DNA from 2 places in the Actinoallomurus sp. NPDC052274 genome. Region 2 is predicted to be linked to the other one. Evidence: riboswitches for the same ligand, from Rfam matches in the RefSeq annotation. Region 2 holds a riboswitch; the other holds the start of a gene.
What was found. Region 2 has a riboswitch for glycine ahead of gcvT (glycine cleavage system aminomethyltransferase GcvT). Riboswitches for the same ligand answer to the same signal wherever they lie in the genome.

Region 1: another riboswitch for glycine. It lies ahead of gcvP (aminomethyl-transferring glycine dehydrogenase); the one in region 2 lies ahead of gcvT (glycine cleavage system aminomethyltransferase GcvT).

What each region holds. Positions count from the first base shown of each region.
Region 1 is NZ_JBFAUT010000091.1:16,610-25,621, forward strand. Features, by position in the region: gene AB0K82_RS41720 (glutathione S-transferase C-terminal domain-containing protein) at 1-660, shown strand, start outside; gene AB0K82_RS41725 (transposase) at 804-1,985, shown strand; partial or broken gene AB0K82_RS41730 (glutathione S-transferase family protein) at 2,024-2,197, shown strand; gene AB0K82_RS41735 (flippase-like domain-containing protein) at 2,219-4,897, opposite strand; gene AB0K82_RS41740 (hypothetical protein) at 4,976-5,836, opposite strand; glycine riboswitch at 5,960-6,057, shown strand; gene gcvP (aminomethyl-transferring glycine dehydrogenase) at 6,220-9,012, shown strand, end outside.
Region 2 is NZ_JBFAUT010000003.1:203,579-212,590, reverse strand. Features, by position in the region: gene AB0K82_RS04425 (site-2 protease family protein) at 1-1,189, opposite strand, end outside; glycine riboswitch at 1,492-1,589, shown strand; gene gcvT (glycine cleavage system aminomethyltransferase GcvT) at 1,757-2,863, shown strand; gene gcvH (glycine cleavage system protein GcvH) at 2,860-3,243, shown strand; gene glyA (serine hydroxymethyltransferase) at 3,243-4,499, shown strand; gene lipA (lipoyl synthase) at 4,513-5,442, shown strand; gene AB0K82_RS04400 (L-serine ammonia-lyase) at 5,449-6,822, shown strand; gene AB0K82_RS04395 (class I SAM-dependent methyltransferase) at 6,873-7,658, shown strand; gene AB0K82_RS04390 (DUF4352 domain-containing protein) at 7,660-8,214, opposite strand; gene AB0K82_RS04385 (M20 family metallopeptidase) at 8,346-9,012, opposite strand, start outside.

The DNA of each region.
Region 1 (9,012 bases), on a different contig from region 2:
GCGATCGTCGACGTGCCCAGCGGGCGGCTCGTCACCAACGACTACCAGCAGATCACGCTGGACCTGTCCACCGAGTGGACCGCCCACCATCGGCCCGGCGCGCCGGACCTGTACCCCGAGCGACTGCGGGACGAGATCGACGCCGTCAACGCCGAGGTCTTCCGCGACGTCAACAACGGCGTCTACATGGCGGGCTTCTCCCGGGACCAGGAGTCGTACGAGGGTCACGTCCACCGGCTGTTCGAGCGGCTCGACGCCCTGTCCGAGCAGCTCCAGGGCCGCCGCTACCTCGTCGGCGACACGATCACCGAGGCCGACATCCGGCTGTTCGTCACCCTGGTCCGGTTCGACGCCGTCTACCACGGCCACTTTAAGTGCAACCGCAGCAAGCTGACCGAGCTGCCGGTGCTGTGGGCGTACGCCCGCGACCTCTTCCAGACGCCGGGCTTCGGCGACACGGTGGACTTCGACCACATTAAGCGGCACTACTACTACGTCCATCACGAGATCAACCCGACGCGGATCGTGGCGGTCGGGCCAGTTCTAAGCGGTTGGGCAACACCGCACGGCCGCGAGAAACTCGGTGGGCGTCCCTTCGGTGAAGGTACGCCGCCCGGCCCTGTTCCCTTCGTCGAACGCGTCCCCAGCCTGGAGCGATAGGGAGCCGGCTGCCCACCGCTACGGAAGAGGGCCTCCTCTCACGTAAGCATCGTGGCTAGATCCGCAGGACGGTGGAGAGATGCCCTACGACACGCGGGCGGATAGCTCACGTGTAATCAACGGTAATGCTACAGTCACGTATTGTGAAACTAGTCGTGCAGGTAAAGCTACTGCCTACGCCCGAGCAGGCGGCGGCATTGGAGGCTACCCTGCACGTTTGCAATGCTGCTGCGGGGCACGCCTCGCAGACTGCGTTCCAGCGGAAGGTGTTCGCGCGGACCGCGTTGCAGAAGCTGTTGTATGCCGAAATGAAGGGGCGTGGTCTGTCGGCGCAGCCAGCATTACATGTGATCCGAAAAACCGCCGACGCCTATATCGCTCTACACGCCCAGATCCGAGCGGGACTGCTCGGTCAGGAAGACTCGGCCGCGCGTGCTCGGGCAACCAGCAAGCCGGTCTCCTTCCGTCCGGATGCGGCGCAGCCGTTCGATGATCGGTGCTTGTCGTGGCAGATGGATGCCCGCACGGTGTCGATTTGGACGGTGCGAGGTCGGCACAAGGACGTTGCCTTCACAGGTGAGCCATCGCAGCTTGAAACTCTGGCCGAGCATCGCAAGGGCGAGAGTGATCTGGTTTGCCGGAACGGGAAGTGGCTCCTTCTGGCCACCTGTGATGTGCCTGAGACGCCGCTGAACGGGAGTCCGACCGACTGGATCGGGGTCGATCGTGGGATCGTGAACCTCGCCACCACAAGCGACGGAGACAACCACCAAGGGCGTGGGTTGCAGCGGTACCGGCGGCGCATGGCCGCAGTGCGTGCCCAACTGCAGGCCAAGGAGACCAAGTCCGCTAAACGGAAGCTGAAGCGGCGGGCGCGTCGGGAGGCGCGATATGCCGCGCATGTGAACCATAAGATCGCTAAGACGATCGTGGCTGATGCCCAACGCACCGGTCGCGGCATCGCTTTGGAAGACCTCCAGGGGATCCGCGATCGGGTACGGCTCATGCGGCACCAGCGAGCCACCCTCTCGTCTTGGCCGTTCCACCAGTTGGGCGAGTTCGTCGCTTATAAAGCCTGCCGGGCTGGTGTGCCGGTGCAACTGGTGGATGCGGCCTACACCTCGCAGACATGCCCGCGCTGTGGACATGTGTCGCGTAAGAACCGGCCTTGCCGGGATGACTTCTGTTGTGTGGTCTGCGGGCTCGCTGGCCCAGCGGACTTCATCGCCGCCGTGAACGTGCGCGCACGGGCACGGACGGCGTGGGCGTTCGTCAACGCGCCCGATGCGGCCGCGTCACCGTCTCCAAGTCAGGGGCAGTCGTGAGCCGTAAGCCCATCCTTAATGGCGGGTAGTTGACGCGGCACTACTACTACGTCCATCACGAGATCAACCCGACGCGGATCGTCGCGGTCGGCCCGGACCCGCGCGGCTGGCTGACGCCGCACGGCCGCGAGGAGCTCGGCGGCCGGCCCTTCGGCGACGGCACCCCGCCCGGTCCCGTCCCCGCCGCCGAACGCGTGCCCGACCTGGGCTGACGGCCGATGACCGGATGACGGTCAGAGCGCCTCTTTGCGCTGCAGGTAGGACAGCGACGCCCAGCCGGGCAGCACGGGCAGCCAGAACGTGTGCAGCCGGAACAGCAGCACCGCCGAGGTCGCCGTGCCGGCCGGCAGCCCGGCGAGCGTCAATCCCAGCGACAGCGCGCCCTCCACGGCGCCGAGCCCGCCGGGGGTGGGCGCGGCCGAGCCGAGCGCGTTGCCGGTGAGGAACACCACCGCGACGGTCGTCAGGCTCAGCGAGCCGCCGAACGCCCGGATCGACGCGTCCAGGCAGGCGACGAACGCGACCGTGAGCAGGATCGTGCCGCCCAGGCCCGTGGCGAGCTTCTTCGGCGACTGGAGCACGTCCAGCAGGCGGGGGAGCACCCCGGAGAACATCGAGCGCATCCGCGCGGCGACGAGCCGCCGCAGCGGCCCGACCGACAGAACGATGATCGCCAGCACGGCCGCCGCGAGCAGCGAGATGATGATGATCCGCGACGGCGGTAGTGACGGACCGTAGTTGCTTCCGGTGATGTAGCCGAACAGCGCCAGCATCAGGATGTGCGAGCCCATGCCCGTCAGCTGTGAGGCGCCGACGCTCGCGGCCGCCTGGCCGGCCGGCACGCCCGCCCGCTGGAGGTAGCGCGTGTTCACTGCGATGCCGCCGACCGCCGCGGGCGCGACCAGCTTGACGAAGGACGAGACGAGCTGCACCAGGATGGTCCGGCCCAGCGAAAGCCGTTCCGGCACGAACCCCATCAGCATCAGGGCCGCGGCCAGGTAGCTGGCGGCCGAGGCCAGCGCGCCGACCGCGAACCACCGCAGGTCCGCGTGGGCCACGAGGTGAGGCAAGTTCACGTTGCCGAGCTGGGACAGCAGCAGGTACGCGCCGACCGTCCCGGCGATCACGCTCAGCAGGGTGCGCGGCCGGAACCGGTCGAGCCGCAGCGGCTGGGCCGCCGTCACGAGTTCCGGCCGCAGTGCGCGGATCTGCTCCCGGATCCGGCTCAGCAGCTTCTTGTCCCTGCGGAGCGCGTTCCTCGTCGACCGGGCGAGTACGACCTTCTGCAGCAGGGGCACGGCCGCGCCGAGGGTCTCCACGCCGAGCACCCCGGCGGCCGTGCGCACGGCCCGCTCGGCGCCGACGCGCAGCGCCAGCTCGGTCAGCAACTGCGCCAGGTCGACGCGCAGGACGAGGTCGCCGGCCGCGGTCTCGCCGCCCCGCAGGTCGACCAGGTACGGCCGGCCGGCCTCGTCGACGAGGATGCTCTCACTCACCAGCCGGCGGTGCGCGAGGCGCCGGCCCTGCAGCAGCTTCAGCTGGGTCCAGATCCCGGCGAGCAGCTCGTCGGTCAGCTCCTCGTCGGGCAGGTCGGCGAGGAGCCGGCCCGGGACGTGCTCGTAGGCGAGCAGGGCGGCCTCACTGCCCACCTCCGAGGTCGCCAGCAGCCGCGGCGTCGACGCGCCCGCCGCCGTCGTGGCGTAGGACATCAGCGACTCCTGCTCCAGGGAGCGGCGCAGCGACCGGATCGTACGGCGCGGCATCTCACCGCGCAGTCGCGCCCGCCGCCACAGGCGGTACAGCAGACCGGCCGTCTGCTGATCGCGGTCGAGCACCGTGACGTCGACGGACCGGCCGTCCGCGAGCGCCGCCGCGTAGCGACGGGTGTCCTCGGGGCCGTCGCCCAGGCGCGCGGCGCGGACCGGCACCAGCCCGACGCGCCGGAGCGCGGCCACCACGGCGTCACCGGGCGGGCGGATGCTCGGCGAGCCGACCGCGTACAGGGTGCCGTAACCGACGGCGCGGCCGATGAGATACGTCGTCAGCACCGCGAGCGGAGTGATCGCGCCGGTGGTCAGCGACGCGACCGCGTCCAGGCCGATCACGCTCCAGGTCACGAGCTGCCATCGGGTGCGGCCGCCCAGGCCGACCGCGGTGACGTAGGCGATGACGGGCGTGATGTCGATGTGGGCCGGCCCGGGGAACCACCCGCCGTGCCGCTTCCACGTCAGGTACCAGGCGAGATCGCGCATGCCCGCCGCCGTCATCCACGAGTCCAGGCTGAGGGAGACGAACAGCGCGGCCACCGCGGCGACAACGCCGATCACCACCCGCAGCCCGTCCCGGCCGATGACGCGGGCCACGCCGAAGGCGACCGGGACGGCCAGGACGCCGATGCCGGAGGCCAGGTTGGCGAGGGTGAGGAGCAGGTGCGGTGCCCGCTCGGTGCCGTTGGCGATGTCGGAGGCCAGCCCGCTGGTCGTGTGCCGCGCGATGTGGGCCAGCACGAGAATGAGCCCGATCATGCCCACCGTCAGCAGGAAGCGGATGGCGTCGGACGGGCGCCGGATCCGCCGCGGCAACGACGGCTCGGCGACCGGCACCTCCGTGACTGGCACCTCCGTGACCTTGACCTCGGCGGCCGGGTCCTCCGTGACCGGGACCTCGGCCGAGACCCTGGCTGCGCGCTCCTCGGCGGCCGGGTCCGCCGCTCCGGGGTCCTCCGCTCCGGGGTCCTCGGCGGCCGGAACCTGGGCTGCCGGGGCCTCGGCGACCGGGTCGTCGGCCGCCGGCCGGGCGCCCGCGACCTCTTCGTCGGCCCGGCTCGCCGCGTCCACGACGTCGTTATCGGCGGACGGGGGCGACTTGCCGGGGACCGTGCGGTCGGGGCCGGGGGATTCGTTCACGGACACGCACTGAATCCTCCCAGGCCATCGCCCGGAGTGCGCGAGAGGTGTCCGATGTGTCGCCCGATGGATGCCTCGCGCCGATCACTGTACGGACGCGTCAGGCCGCGGCATGGCCATCGCGTTGGGAAAGGGCAGGCCGCCGCCCTCGATGATCCTTCGTGCCAGCGGCCGGAGCAGGTCGGCCAGCCGGGCCGCGCCGTCCGGGCCGAGGGCGTCGAGGGGCGGGCGGGCGAGCCGGTCGGTCACGTCCTCGATCGCCTCGCGCTCGGCGCGCCCGTGAGGGGTGGGGGCGCCGTCGCCGTCGCCGTCGAGGAGCCCACGGGCGCGCAGCCGCCCGGCGGCGGACGCCCACTCCTCGTCGGTCCAGCCCCGATGGTCGCGCTGCTCGGGCGGGGTGAGACCGAGCGCGCCCGAGAGGACGTTCGCCTCGCAGCCGTCGATGCCCGCGGTGAGCAGGGCGGCGATATGCCCGTCGCCGCGAAACTCCCGGAGCGCGGTCGCGGCGTGCCACAGCGCCAGGTGCGGCTCGGCCGGCCGGGGGAGCGCCGCGTGCGCCGCGAACATGACGCGACCCGCGACGGGTGACGCCTCGACCGCCCGTCCCGCGAGGGCGGCTGCCTCGGCGACGGCGGGCTCGTCGATCAGATCGCCCGCCAGGCGGCGCAGGGCGCGGTCGGCGACGGCCGTCCGGGCGGCCAGGACCGCCGCCGGTGAGGAGCGGCGCCAGACGTCCGGGATCGCGCGGGCCACCATGCGCGGCGCGAAATTGTGGAACGCCGCCGTCACCACCTCGGCCGGGGCGGTGCCGAGGGCGGCGGCCCGGGAGGCGAAATAGCCCCGCCAGAAGCCCGTCAGACCGGCCTCGGCGTAGGCGTCCCGCGCCTCGGGAACGAAATAGACGAACGCGTGACAACACTCGATCAGCCGCCAGGTCTCGTCCATCGCGTCTCCTCACGCACGGGAACCGGGAAGGCCGATCGTCGCACGGAGATCACCGCGAGGGGAGGGACACATGATCGCGACCGGTATGCGGCCACGTGTCCTCCGGTAGGGTGGAATGGCCGTCGACCTCGTACGGGAGAGTCCTCGCACAGTGTGGTGCGGGGCGCCGAAGGAGCAACCCTCCCCGGAACCTCTCAGGCACAAAGGACCGTACGAACGAGGCACCTCTGGAAAGCAGGACCGGTGATCCACGCCGGGCCTCACCGAAGGTGCAAGCCGCGCCCCGGCGCGGTGAAGCTCTCAGGTTCACCTGACAGAGGGGGAGACCGGCCACCGGCCTGCCCGGTGGTGGCTGCGCATCCATCGCACCAGGAGGCTCCCCAATGACCGAGGTTCCCTTCGCCGATCGGCACATCGGGCCGTCCCGCACCGACCGCGACGAGATGGCGGGGGCCGTCGGGTTCCCCAGCGTCCAGGCCCTCGTCGACGCCGCCGTGCCCACGGCGATCCGTACCGACCGGCCGCTGGACCTGCCTCCGGCGCTGACCGAGGTCGAGGCGCTGGCCCGGCTGCGCGAGCTGGCCGCCGAGAACCAGGTCCTCACCTCGATGATCGGCCTCGGCTACTACGGCACGGTGACGCCCGGCGTGATCCTCCGCAACGTTCTGGAGAATCCCGGCTGGTACACCGCCTACACGCCGTACCAGCCGGAGATCTCCCAGGGGCGTCTCGAGGCGCTGCTGAACTTCCAGACCGTCGTGAGCGACCTGATCGGGCTGCCGGTCGCCAATGCCTCCCTCCTGGACGAGGGCACCGCCGCCGCCGAGGCGATGACGCTCGCGCACCGCGCCGCCAAGGCGGGGGACACCTTCCTGGTCGACGCGGACGTACTGCCGCAGACGATCGAGGTCGTCCGCACCCGCGCGGTGCCGCTGGGCCTCGAGGTCGTCGTCGCCGACCTGTCCGAGGGTCTGCCGGACGGTGACTTCTTCGGGGTCCTGCTGCAGTACCCGGGCGCGAGTGGTGCCGTACGCGACCTGTCGCCGGTGACGCAGGCCGCGCACGAGCGCGGCGCGCAGGTCGTCGTGGCCGCGGACCTGCTGGCCCTGACCGTGCTCAGGGCGCCGGGGGAGTTCGGCGCGGACATCGCGGTGGGCACGTCCCAGCGGTTCGGCGTGCCGTACGGCTTCGGCGGACCGCACGCCGGCTACATGGCCGTACGGGAGGGGCTGCAGCGGCAGTTGCCCGGCCGTCTCGTCGGCGTGTCCCTCGACGTGGACGGGAACCCGGCGTACCGCCTGGCGCTGCAGACCCGTGAGCAGCACATCCGCCGGGAGAAGGCCACCAGCAACATCTGCACCGCCCAGGTGCTGCTGGCGGTCATGGCGAGCATGTACGCCGTCTACCACGGCCCGGAGGGGCTGCGCGGCATCGCCGAGCGGGTGCACGCGCACGCCGTGCGCCTCGCGGGCGGGCTCACGGCGCTCGGCGCCGAGATCGTGCATGGGACGTACTTCGACACCGTGCTCGCCCGGGTGCCGGGCCGGGCCGAGGAGGTCGTACGCCGGGCGTCCGAGCGCGGCGTCAACCTGCGCCTCGTGGACGCCGACCACGTCGGGATCGCCTGCGACGAGACGACGACCGACGAGCACGTGACCGAGGTGTGGCGGGCGTTCGGCCTGGCCGACGAGGACGTGCCGTCCGTCCACGCGGAGGCCGTGCTGCCCCCGGCGCTCCGCCGGGAGAGCGACTACCTGACCCACCCGGTCTTCCACGCGCACCGCTCGGAGACGGCGATGCTGCGCTACCTGCGCCGCCTCCAGGACAAGGACATCGCGCTGGACCGCTCGATGATCCCGCTGGGCTCCTGCACGATGAAGCTCAACGCCACCACCGAGATGGAGCCGATCACCTGGCCGGAGTTCGCGCAGATCCACCCGTTCGCGCCGCTCGACCAGGCACGCGGCTACGTCCGGCTGATCGGGGAGCTGGAGACGTGGCTGGCCGAGATCACCGGGTACGCCCGGGTGTCGGTGCAGCCGAACGCCGGCTCCCAGGGCGAGCTGGCCGGGCTCCTCGCCGTGCACGGCTACCACGCCGCCCGCGGTGAGGGCCACCGCGACGTGTGCCTGATCCCGTCCTCCGCGCACGGCACCAACGCCGCCAGCGCGGTGATGGCCGGGATGCGCGTGGTCGTCGTCAAGAGCACCGACCACGGCGACATCGACCTCGACGACCTGCACGCCAAGATCGAGAAGCACCGCGACCGGCTCGCGGCGATCATGGTGACGTATCCCTCGACGCACGGGATCTACGAGGAGACGATCACCGAGGTCTGCAAGAGCGTGCACGACGCGGGCGGTCAGGTGTACGTGGACGGGGCCAACCTCAACGCCCTGGTCGGCCTGGCCCGGCTCGGGGAGTTCGGCGCGGACGTCTCCCACCTGAACCTGCACAAGACCTTCTGCATCCCGCACGGCGGCGGCGGCCCGGGCGTCGGTCCGGTGGGCGTGCGCGAGCACCTGGTGCCGTTCCTGCCCAACCACCCGCTGCGGCCGGAGGCCGGCCCCGAGACGGGCAGCGGCCCGATCTCCGCCGCGCCCTGGGGCTCGGCGGGCATCCTGCCGATCTCGTGGACCTACATCGCGATGATGGGCGGGGACGGGCTGCGCGCGGCGACCGAGGCGGCGGTGCTGGCCGCCAACTACGTGGCCAAGCGGCTGTCGGAGCACTACCCGGTCCTCTACACCGGTCGGGGCGGCCTGGTCGCGCACGAGTGCATCATCGACCTCCGCAAGATCACCAAGGACACGAAGGTCACGGCGGAGGACGTCGCCAAGCGGCTCGTCGACTACGGCCTGCACGCGCCGACCCTCGCCTTCCCCGTCGCGGGCACCCTGATGATCGAGCCCACGGAGAGCGAGGACCTGGCCGAGCTGGACCGCTTCTGCGACGCCATGATCCAGATTCGCCGGGAGATCGAGCGGGTGGCGACGGGGGAGTACGACGCGGACGACAACCCGCTGAAGAACGCCCCGCACACCGCCGCGTCGCTGCTCACCGACGACTGGAAGCACTCCTACGGCCGGGAGGACGCGGCCTACCCGCTGCCGTCCCTGCGGGAGAACAAGTACTGGCCGCCGGTGCGCCGCATCGACCAGGCGTACGGCGACCGC
Region 2 (9,012 bases):
CGACGTGGCCGGGGTCGGGCCTGCGGGCCACCCGGGCGATGCCCTTCTTCACCGCCTCCCACAGCGCGCCCGCGATGTGTCCGCCGTCCAGCGGCAGCAGCGGCACGAGGTTGAACATGCCGACCGCGAAGTTGACCGTACCCAGCATCATCAGGAAGAACGCGAGCTTGTCCAGGCCCGGCTCCTTCGAGGCGGCGATCTCCCCGCCGATCCGGCTGGCGCCGACGACGCCGATCGGCCCGTTCGGGTCGCGCTTCTTGTCGCTGAACGCCGCGTTCCAGACCCCGACCATCTTCTTCGGCATGTCGATCAGCGACCCGAAGGTGTGCTTGGTCAGGTCGGTCATCGTGCTCACGACCACGCCCGGGCCCTGCCGCTCGCGGGCGCTCGTCGGGCTGATCCCGAGGAACCCGACGGTCTCGGTCTTGTCCGGGTCGGTCAGCGACTGCATCTGGTTGGTGGTCACCGGCACGCTCAGCGGAATGTCCTGGCCGCCGCGGTGGACGACGACCGGGACCGTACGGCCGCCGGACCCCCGGATCAGGCCCTGCAACTGCGCGTACGTGTGGATCCGGTGGCCTTCGTAGGAAACGATCCGGTCGCCGGGCCGCAGCCCCGCGCGTACCGCCGGGGTCACCGGGTCGCCAGCCTGGCAGTCACGGCCCGCCTGCGCGGCCGGGATCGTGCACTTGGAGACCGAGTCGATCACCGGCTGCAGGGTCGAGATGCCGATCCCCATGACGACGACGCTGATGAACACGAACGCCAGCAGGATGTTCATGAACGGCCCGGCGAACATGATGATGACCTTCTGCCACCACTTCTTGCGGTAGAAGACGCGGTCCTCGTCGCCGGGGCCGACCTCCTCCAGGGCGGCGCCGCGCGCCGACTCGATCAGCCCCTGGAACGGACCGGTGGACCCCTGGCGGACCGTCCCGGGCGCGTCGCCCCGGCGGGGCGGCAGCATCCCGATCATCCGGATGTAGCCGCCGAGCGGGATCCACTTGACGCCGTACTCGGTCTCGCCCTTGCGCCGTGACCACATCGTGGGCCCGAACCCGACCATGAACTGCGGCACGCGGACGCCGAAGAGCTTGGCGAAGGACATGTGGCCCAGTTCGTGCAGGGCGATCGAGGCGAGCAGCCCGAGGAAGAAGACGACGATGCCCACCACGAAAAGCACGCTCATTGCCCGCACACGCTCCTCACCCGTCGCACCGCGGGCGCCCACCGGGCTCCGCGGCAGGCCGCTCCGCGCACCGTGTCGCGCACGCTCACCGAGGGCCTCCGAGATCTCGACCGGTCAAGCGTATGCCGAAAACCCGTGCCCGAGGGCCGTCCCGGGCGCGTGTACGCCCTCCTGCCCGGCCCGTCGTCCGTGCGGGGCCCGGCGACCGGCCGGGTGATGCCTCGGGGCTCCCCGCGCCGCCTGCGGAGCGGCCCGCGCTCGATTCCGTCTCCCGGAAGGTCCTGCTAGCCTGGCCATGCCGTTGATCCCGTGCGGGAGAGTGACCTCGTTGCCAGCGAGGTACGCCGAAGGAGCAACCCCTCCCCGGAACCTCTCAGGCCACACGAACCGCGCGGACCAGGCGACCTCTGGAAAGTGGAGCCACGCTCCCGCCGAAGGTGCAAGCCCCTGACGAGGGGGTGAAGCTCTCAGGCACCGATGACAGAGGGGGAGGGCACCGCCACCGCATTTCGCGTGCCAATGGGAGGATGGGATTCCCGGCCGCCCGCGTGATAGGAGCCTGCCCCGATGTCCACGCCGGACGCCAAGAGAACACCACTCCACGAGGTCCACGCCGAGCTCGGCGCCATGATCACCGAGTTCGCCGGCTACCTCATGCCGCTGCGGTACGGCAGCGAGACCGCCGAGCACCAGGCCGTCCGCACCGGCGCGGGCCTGTTCGACCTGTCCCACATGGGAGAGATCTTCGTGACCGGCCCGCAGGCCGGGGCGGCCCTCGACCACGCGCTCATCGGGCACCTGTCCGTGCTCGCCGTCGGCCGGGCGCGCTACACCATGATCGTCGACCCGGCCGGGGGCGTGCTCGACGACCTGATCGTGTACCGGCTCGCCCCGGAGACCTACATGGTCGTCGCGAACGCCGCCAACGTCGCGACCGTACGGGCCGAGCTGACCGAGCGGGCGGACGGGTTCGAGAAGGCCACCGTCGACGACCGCTCCGGCGCGTACGCCCTCATCGCCGTGCAGGGCCCGAAGGCCCACGGCATCCTGGCGACGCTCACCGACGCCGCGCTCGCCGACCTCAAGTACTACGCGATCCTGCCGGGCAAGGTCGCCGGGATCGACGCGCTGATCGCGCGCACCGGTTACACCGGCGAGGACGGTTTCGAGCTGTTCGTGGCGGCCGGTGACGCCGTCGCCGTCTGGAACGCCGTCACGGAGGCCGGCGGCGACGACCTGCGGCCCGCCGGGCTGTCCGCGCGGGACACACTGCGGCTGGAGGCCGGCATGCCGCTGTACGGCAACGAGCTGACCGCCGAGACGACCCCGTACGACGCCGGCCTCGGCCGTACCGTCAAGCTCGACAAGCCCGGTGACTTCGTCGGCCGCGCCGCGCTGGCCGCCCGCGCCGACACGCCACCGGGCCGCGCCCTCGTGGGGCTCGTCGGGCGGGGGCGTCGCGTCCCGCGCCACGGGTACGACGTGGTGACGCCGGACGGTACGCCCTGCGGCGTCGTGACCAGTGGCGCGCCGTCCCCGACGCTGGGCAAGCCCATCGCGATGGCCTACATCGACGCGGGTCATGCCGAGGACACCGACCTCGCGGTGGACATCCGCGGTAAGCACGAGCCGGTCGACAAGGTCGCACTGCCGTTCTACAGGAGGACTTCGTGAGCACCGTTCCCGAGACGCTGTACTACACCCAGGAGCACGAGTGGGTCACCGAGCCGTCGGAGGGCGTGGTGACCGTCGGCATCACCGCCCACGCGGCCGACGCGCTGGGTGACATCGTGTACGTGTCGCTGCCCCAGGAGGGCGCGTCCGTTGAGGCCGGTGAGCCGTGTGGCGAGGCCGAGTCGACCAAGTCGGTGAGCGACGTCTATTCGCCCGTCACCGGTGAGGTCGTCGCGGTGAACACCGCCGTTGAGGAGGATCCGGCCGCCATCAACTCCGACCCGTACGGCGAGGGGTGGCTGTTCCGGGTGCGGACCGATGACGACCCCGCCGACCTGCTCGACGCGCAGGCCTACTCGAAGCTGATCGAGGAGGCGTGATGAACCTCTTGAACCTGCCCCTGTCCGAGGTCGACCCGGACGTCGCGGCCGCGATCACGGACGAGTTGCGGCGGCAGCAGTCGACCCTGGAGATGATCGCCTCGGAGAACTTCGCGCCCGTCGGCGTCCTCGAGGCGCAGGGCTCGGTGATGACGAACAAGTACGCCGAGGGCTACCCGGGGCGGCGCTACTACGGCGGATGTGAGTACGTCGACGTCACCGAGCAACTGGCGATCGACCGCGCCAAGGCGCTGTTCGGCGCGGACCACGCCAACGTGCAGCCCCATTCGGGCGCGCAGGCGAACATCGCGGTGTACTTCGCGCTGCTGGAGCCCGGGGACACGATTCTCGGCCTGGACCTCGCGCACGGCGGGCACCTCACCCACGGCATGCGGATCAACTACTCCGGCAAGATGTTCAACGTGGCCGCCTACCACGTGGGTCCCGACGGCCTCGTGGACATGGAGGAGGTCGCCCGGCTCGCCCAGGAGTACCGGCCGAAGATGATCATCGCCGGCTGGTCCGCGTACCCGCGGCAGCTCGACTTCGCCGCGTTCCGCCGGGTCGCCGACGAGACCGGGGCGCTGCTGATGGTGGACATGGCCCACTTCGCCGGCCTGGTCGCCGCGGGCCTGCACCCCTCGCCGGTGCCGTACGCCGACGTCGTGACGACCACGACGCACAAGACGCTGTGCGGCCCGCGCGGCGGTCTCATCCTCTGCCGTGAGGAGTACGCCAAGAAGATCAACTCGGCGGTGTTCCCCGGCACGCAGGGCGGCCCGCTCGAACACGTCATCGCCGCGAAGGCCGTCGCCCTGAAGATCGCCGCGACCGACGAGTTCGCCGAGCGGCAGGCCCGGACGCTCGAGGGCGCCCGTATCCTCGCGGCCCGGCTCCTGCGCGAGGATGCCGCCAAGGCGGGGGTCAAGGTGCTGACCGGCGGCACCGACGTCCACCTGGTCCTGGTCGACCTGGTCGACTCGGAGATCACGGGACGGGACGCCGAGGACCGCCTGCACGACATCGGCATCACGGTCAACCGCAACGCCGTGCCGAACGACCCGCGCCCGCCGATGGTGACCTCCGGTCTGCGGATCGGCACGCCCGCCCTCGCCACCCGCGGGTTCGGTGCCGACGACTTCGCCGAGGTCGCCGACATCATCGCGCTGGCGCTGCAGCCGTCGTTCGACTCCGCGGCGCTGTCCGCCCGGGTCCGCGAGCTGGCGGACAAGCACCCTCTCTACCCAAGCCTGTGAGGGATGACGCACGATGACGATCGCTCCTGAGGGCCGGAAGTTGTTGCGTGTCGAGGTGCGGAACTCCGCGACCCCGATCGAGCGCAAACCGCCGTGGATCAAGACCCGGCTGTCGATGGGCCCCCAATACCGCGAGCTGACCGACCTGGTCCGCTCCGAGGGCCTGCACACCGTCTGCCAGGAAGCCGGCTGCCCCAACATCTACGAATGCTGGGAAGACCGCGAGGCCACCTTCCTCATCGGCGGAGACCAATGCACCCGCCGCTGTGACTTCTGCCAGATCGACACCGGCAAACCCGCCGCCTACGACCCCGACGAACCCCGCCGCGTCGCCGAATCCGTCCAGACGATGGGCCTGCGGTATGCCACCGTCACCGGCGTCGCCCGCGACGACCTGCCCGACGGCGGCGCCTGGCTCTACGCCGAAACCGTCCGCCAAATCCATTCGGCCGTCCCCGGCTGCGGCGTCGAACTGCTCATCCCGGACTTCAACAACGTCCCCCACCTACTCGCCGAGGTCTTCTCCGCCCGCCCCGAAGTCCTGGCCCACAACCTGGAGACCGTCCCCCGCATCTTCAAACGCATCCGCCCCGGCTTCCGCTACGAACGCTCCCTGTCCGTACTGACCGCCGCCCGAACCGACGGACTCATCACCAAGTCCAACCTCATCCTGGGCATGGGCGAAACCCGCCAAGAGATCACCGAGGCGATGCGGGACCTGCACCAAGCCGGGTGCGAACTGCTGACCATCACCCAGTACCTACGGCCCTCCCCCCGCCACCACCCCGTCGAACGCTGGGTCAAACCCGAAGAGTTCGTCGAACTCAAAGACGAGGCCGAGGCCATCGGCTTCACCGGCGTCATGTCCGGACCCCTGGTCCGCTCCAGCTACCGCGCCGGACGCCTCTACCAGCAGGCCATCACCGCCCGCCAGGCCGACTAGACCACCATGGCGATCAGCGTCTTCGACCTGTTCAAGATCGGCATCGGCCCGTCCAGCTCGCACACGGGCGGGCCGATGGCGGCGGCCCACCGTTTCGCCCGCGGCCTGCGACGCGACGGTCTGCTGGAGAAGACCGCCTCCGTCCACGTGATCCTCTACGGCTCGCTGGGCCTGACCGGCAAGGGCCACGGCAGCGACAAGGCGGTCATCCTCGGGCTCGAGGGCGACAAGCCGGAGCTCGTGGACGTGGAGACCGCCGACGACCGGGTCGCCGAGGTCCGTGAGCGCGGCGTCATCCGCCTGTTCGGCGAGCAGGAGGTGCCGTTCGTCGTCGGCGAGCACCTCGTCTTCGAGCGCAAGGAGTCGCTCCCGCACCACCCCAACGGCATGCGGTTCACCGCCCGCGACGCCGAAGGAGTGGAGCTGCGGGAGAAGGTCTACTACTCGGTGGGCGGCGGTTTCGTCGTCGACGAGGACGCCACCGGCGCCGACCGGATCAAGCCCGATGACACGGTCGTGCCCCATCCCTTCGCGACCGGCGCCGAGCTGCTCGACCACACCCGGGAGACCGGCCTGTCGATCTCCGCGCTGATGCTGGAGAACGAACAGGCATTCGGCCGGGACCCCGACGAGATCCGCGCGCTCCTGCTGCGGCTCTGGGAGGTCATGCGGGAGAGCGTGACCCGCGGCTGCTCCCGCGAGGGTCTGCTGCCCGGCGGGCTCAAGGTGCGCCGCCGCGCTCCGCACCTGCACCGCAAGCTGGTGACCGAGACCGCCACGGACCCGTTGCACGCGATGGACTGGGTCACGTTGTTCGCCCTGGCCGTGAACGAGGAGAACGCCGCGGGCGGCCGGATCGTCACCGCGCCGACCAACGGGGCCGCCGGCATCGTCCCGGCCGTCCTGCACTACTACGACCGGTTCGTGCCCGGAGCGTCGGACGACGGGATCGTCCGGTTCCTGCTGACCGCCGGGGCGATGGGCGTGATCATCAAGGAGAACGCCTCGATCTCCGGGGCCGAGGTCGGCTGCCAGGGCGAGGTCGGCTCGGCCTGCGCGATGGCGGCGGCCGGCCTCACCGAGGTCCTCGGCGGCACGCCCGAACAGGTGGAGAACGCCGCCGAGATCGGCATCGAGCACAACCTCGGCCTGACCTGCGACCCGGTCGGCGGCCTGGTGCAGGTGCCGTGCATCGAGCGGAACGCCGTCGCCTCGATCAAGGCGATCAGCGCCGCCCGAATCGCGATGCGCGGCGACGGACGCCACTTCGTCCCCCTCGACCGGGCGATCAAGACGATGCGCGACACCGGCCGCGACATGCTGGACAAGTACAAGGAGACCTCGCGCGGCGGGCTCGCCGTCAACGTCATCGAGTGCTGAACACGCCGTCGCACGGGTCTTCGGATCACCGCCGGACTATGGTCGGGCAGATGAGCACCGTGTCGCCCACCCCCGGCCCCGATCCCGAGACCCACGCCCGCCGGGCGGCGTCGTTCGGCGGGCAGGCCGCCGCCTATGCCGCCGAGCGCCCCGGCTATCCCGACGCGGCGGTGCGCTGGGCGCTGGAGCCCGTCGCGGCCCGTGGCCCCCTGCGCGTCCTCGACCTGGCGGCCGGAACCGGCAAGCTCACCGAGGCCCTGATGCCGTACGCCACCACCCTGGTCGCGGTGGAACCCGACCTCGGCATGCTGTCGGAGCTGCACGCGCGGCTGCCGGACGTACGGGCGGTCGCGGGAACGGCCGAGCGGATCCCCCTCGCCGACGGATCGGTCGACGCGATCCTGGTCGGGCAGGCGCTGCACTGGTTCGACCTCGGCCGCGCCCTGCCCGAGATGGCGCGGGTGCTCTCCCCCGGTGGCGTGCTGGCCTGCCTGTGGAACATCGACGACCACCGGGTCCCCTGGGTCAGGGGCCTGAAAGAGGTGTCCCGCGTCGGCCGGTCCCTGAAGGACTGGAAGGCCGAGGAGGCGTTCGCCCCGACCCCGGACTTTCCGGCGAGCGAGCAGGCCGAGTTCACCCACGCGCAGCGGAGGACCGCCGCGTCGATGGCGGCGACCATCGGCACGCACTCGCACGTCCTCATCCTGCCGGAGGCCGAGCGGGCGGCACTGATGGCGAAGATCCTCGACTACCTGCACGCGACGCCGGAGACGGCGTCCGGAGAGTTCGACCTCCCGATCGTCACCGCGGCGATCCGGTCGCCCCTCGCTCCGTGAGTCAGGTCAGCCGCCACTCGGCGCGGTCGGTGGCGAAGCCGGCGTTGAGGGCGTAGGTAACGCCGACGACCTTCGCCTTCTTCGGCACGGCGAAGACGATGACGCCCGACTTCGCCTGCCCCTGCCGGAGCCTGACGACCTTGGGGAAGCCGGGGCCGGCGGTCACCGAGGCCACCGTCGGGTCGTACGTCTGCCCGGTGGCGTCCACGACCTTCGCGCCGTAGGTGGGGCTGTCGTCGTACGCGGCGTCGCCGACGTTCTTCAGCACGAACCGTACGGCGGCGAACCGTTCGCCCTTGCGCGGCTGTTGGAACGCGCCATGACCGGTCGTGGTGGCGACGACCTGTTTGACCCTGACCGCGAGGCGGAGCCGGCCGGCCCCGCCGGAGTCGTCCGCACCGGTGAGTGTGACGGTCTGCCCGACCTTGACCTGCTGCACCCGCGTCGGCGTCGGTGACGGGGTGGCGGTCTGGGGGTTGTTCGTGGTCTGCGCGGCGTTGCCGCAACCGGCGAGCAGTACCGCCGCAACAGCAGCGGTCAGGGCTGGCCTCCGCACGACATCGCTCCCCATTGGACGAACTGTCAGCACACCGCTGGATCATGATAGGGGCCGCCACGCGGTGCCGGAGACCGAACGACCCGGTTCGGACCACCGCGCGGCGAACCGGCGGTCGCGGGACCCGCGCCTCAGGCCGAGGCCAGCCTCCGGAGGGCGAGCTCGGCGAGCAGCCCGGCCCCGTCCGCCAGCACCCCGTCGTCGAAGACCGCGTCCGGGGCGTGGTTGAACGGCGCGGTCGCGGGGTCACGGTCGGGCGGGCAGGCGCCGAGGAAGACGAACGCCCCGGGCACCTCCTCCAGGACGTAGGAGAAGTCCTCCGCGGGGGTCAGCGGATTCGGCCCCCACACGAACCGCTCCGGGCCGTACAGGTCACCGGCCGTGGCGGCGGCGAACTCCGCCTCGGCGGCGGTGTTGACCGTGACGGGATATCCCATGACGTGATCGATGTCGACGTCCAGGCCGTGGGCGGCCGCGATGCCGCGCAGGACCCGGTCGACGCCCTCGAGGACCCGGGCGTGGGCCTCCCGGGAGAACGAACGGATCGTCAGCTCGAGCCGCGCATCGGCCGGGATGATGTTGGCCGCGGTGCCCGCGTGGATGCTGCCGACCGTGATGACCACCGGGTCGAAGGCGTCGAACGACCGGGTGGCGAGCGTCTGGAGCGCCGTCACCATCTCACAGGCCGCCGGGATGGGGTCCTTGGCCCGGTGCGGCTGGGAGCCGTGGCCGCCCGCGCCGCGCACGGTGACGTGGAGCTCGTCGGCGGCGGCCATCAGCGGGCCGCGCCTGGTCATG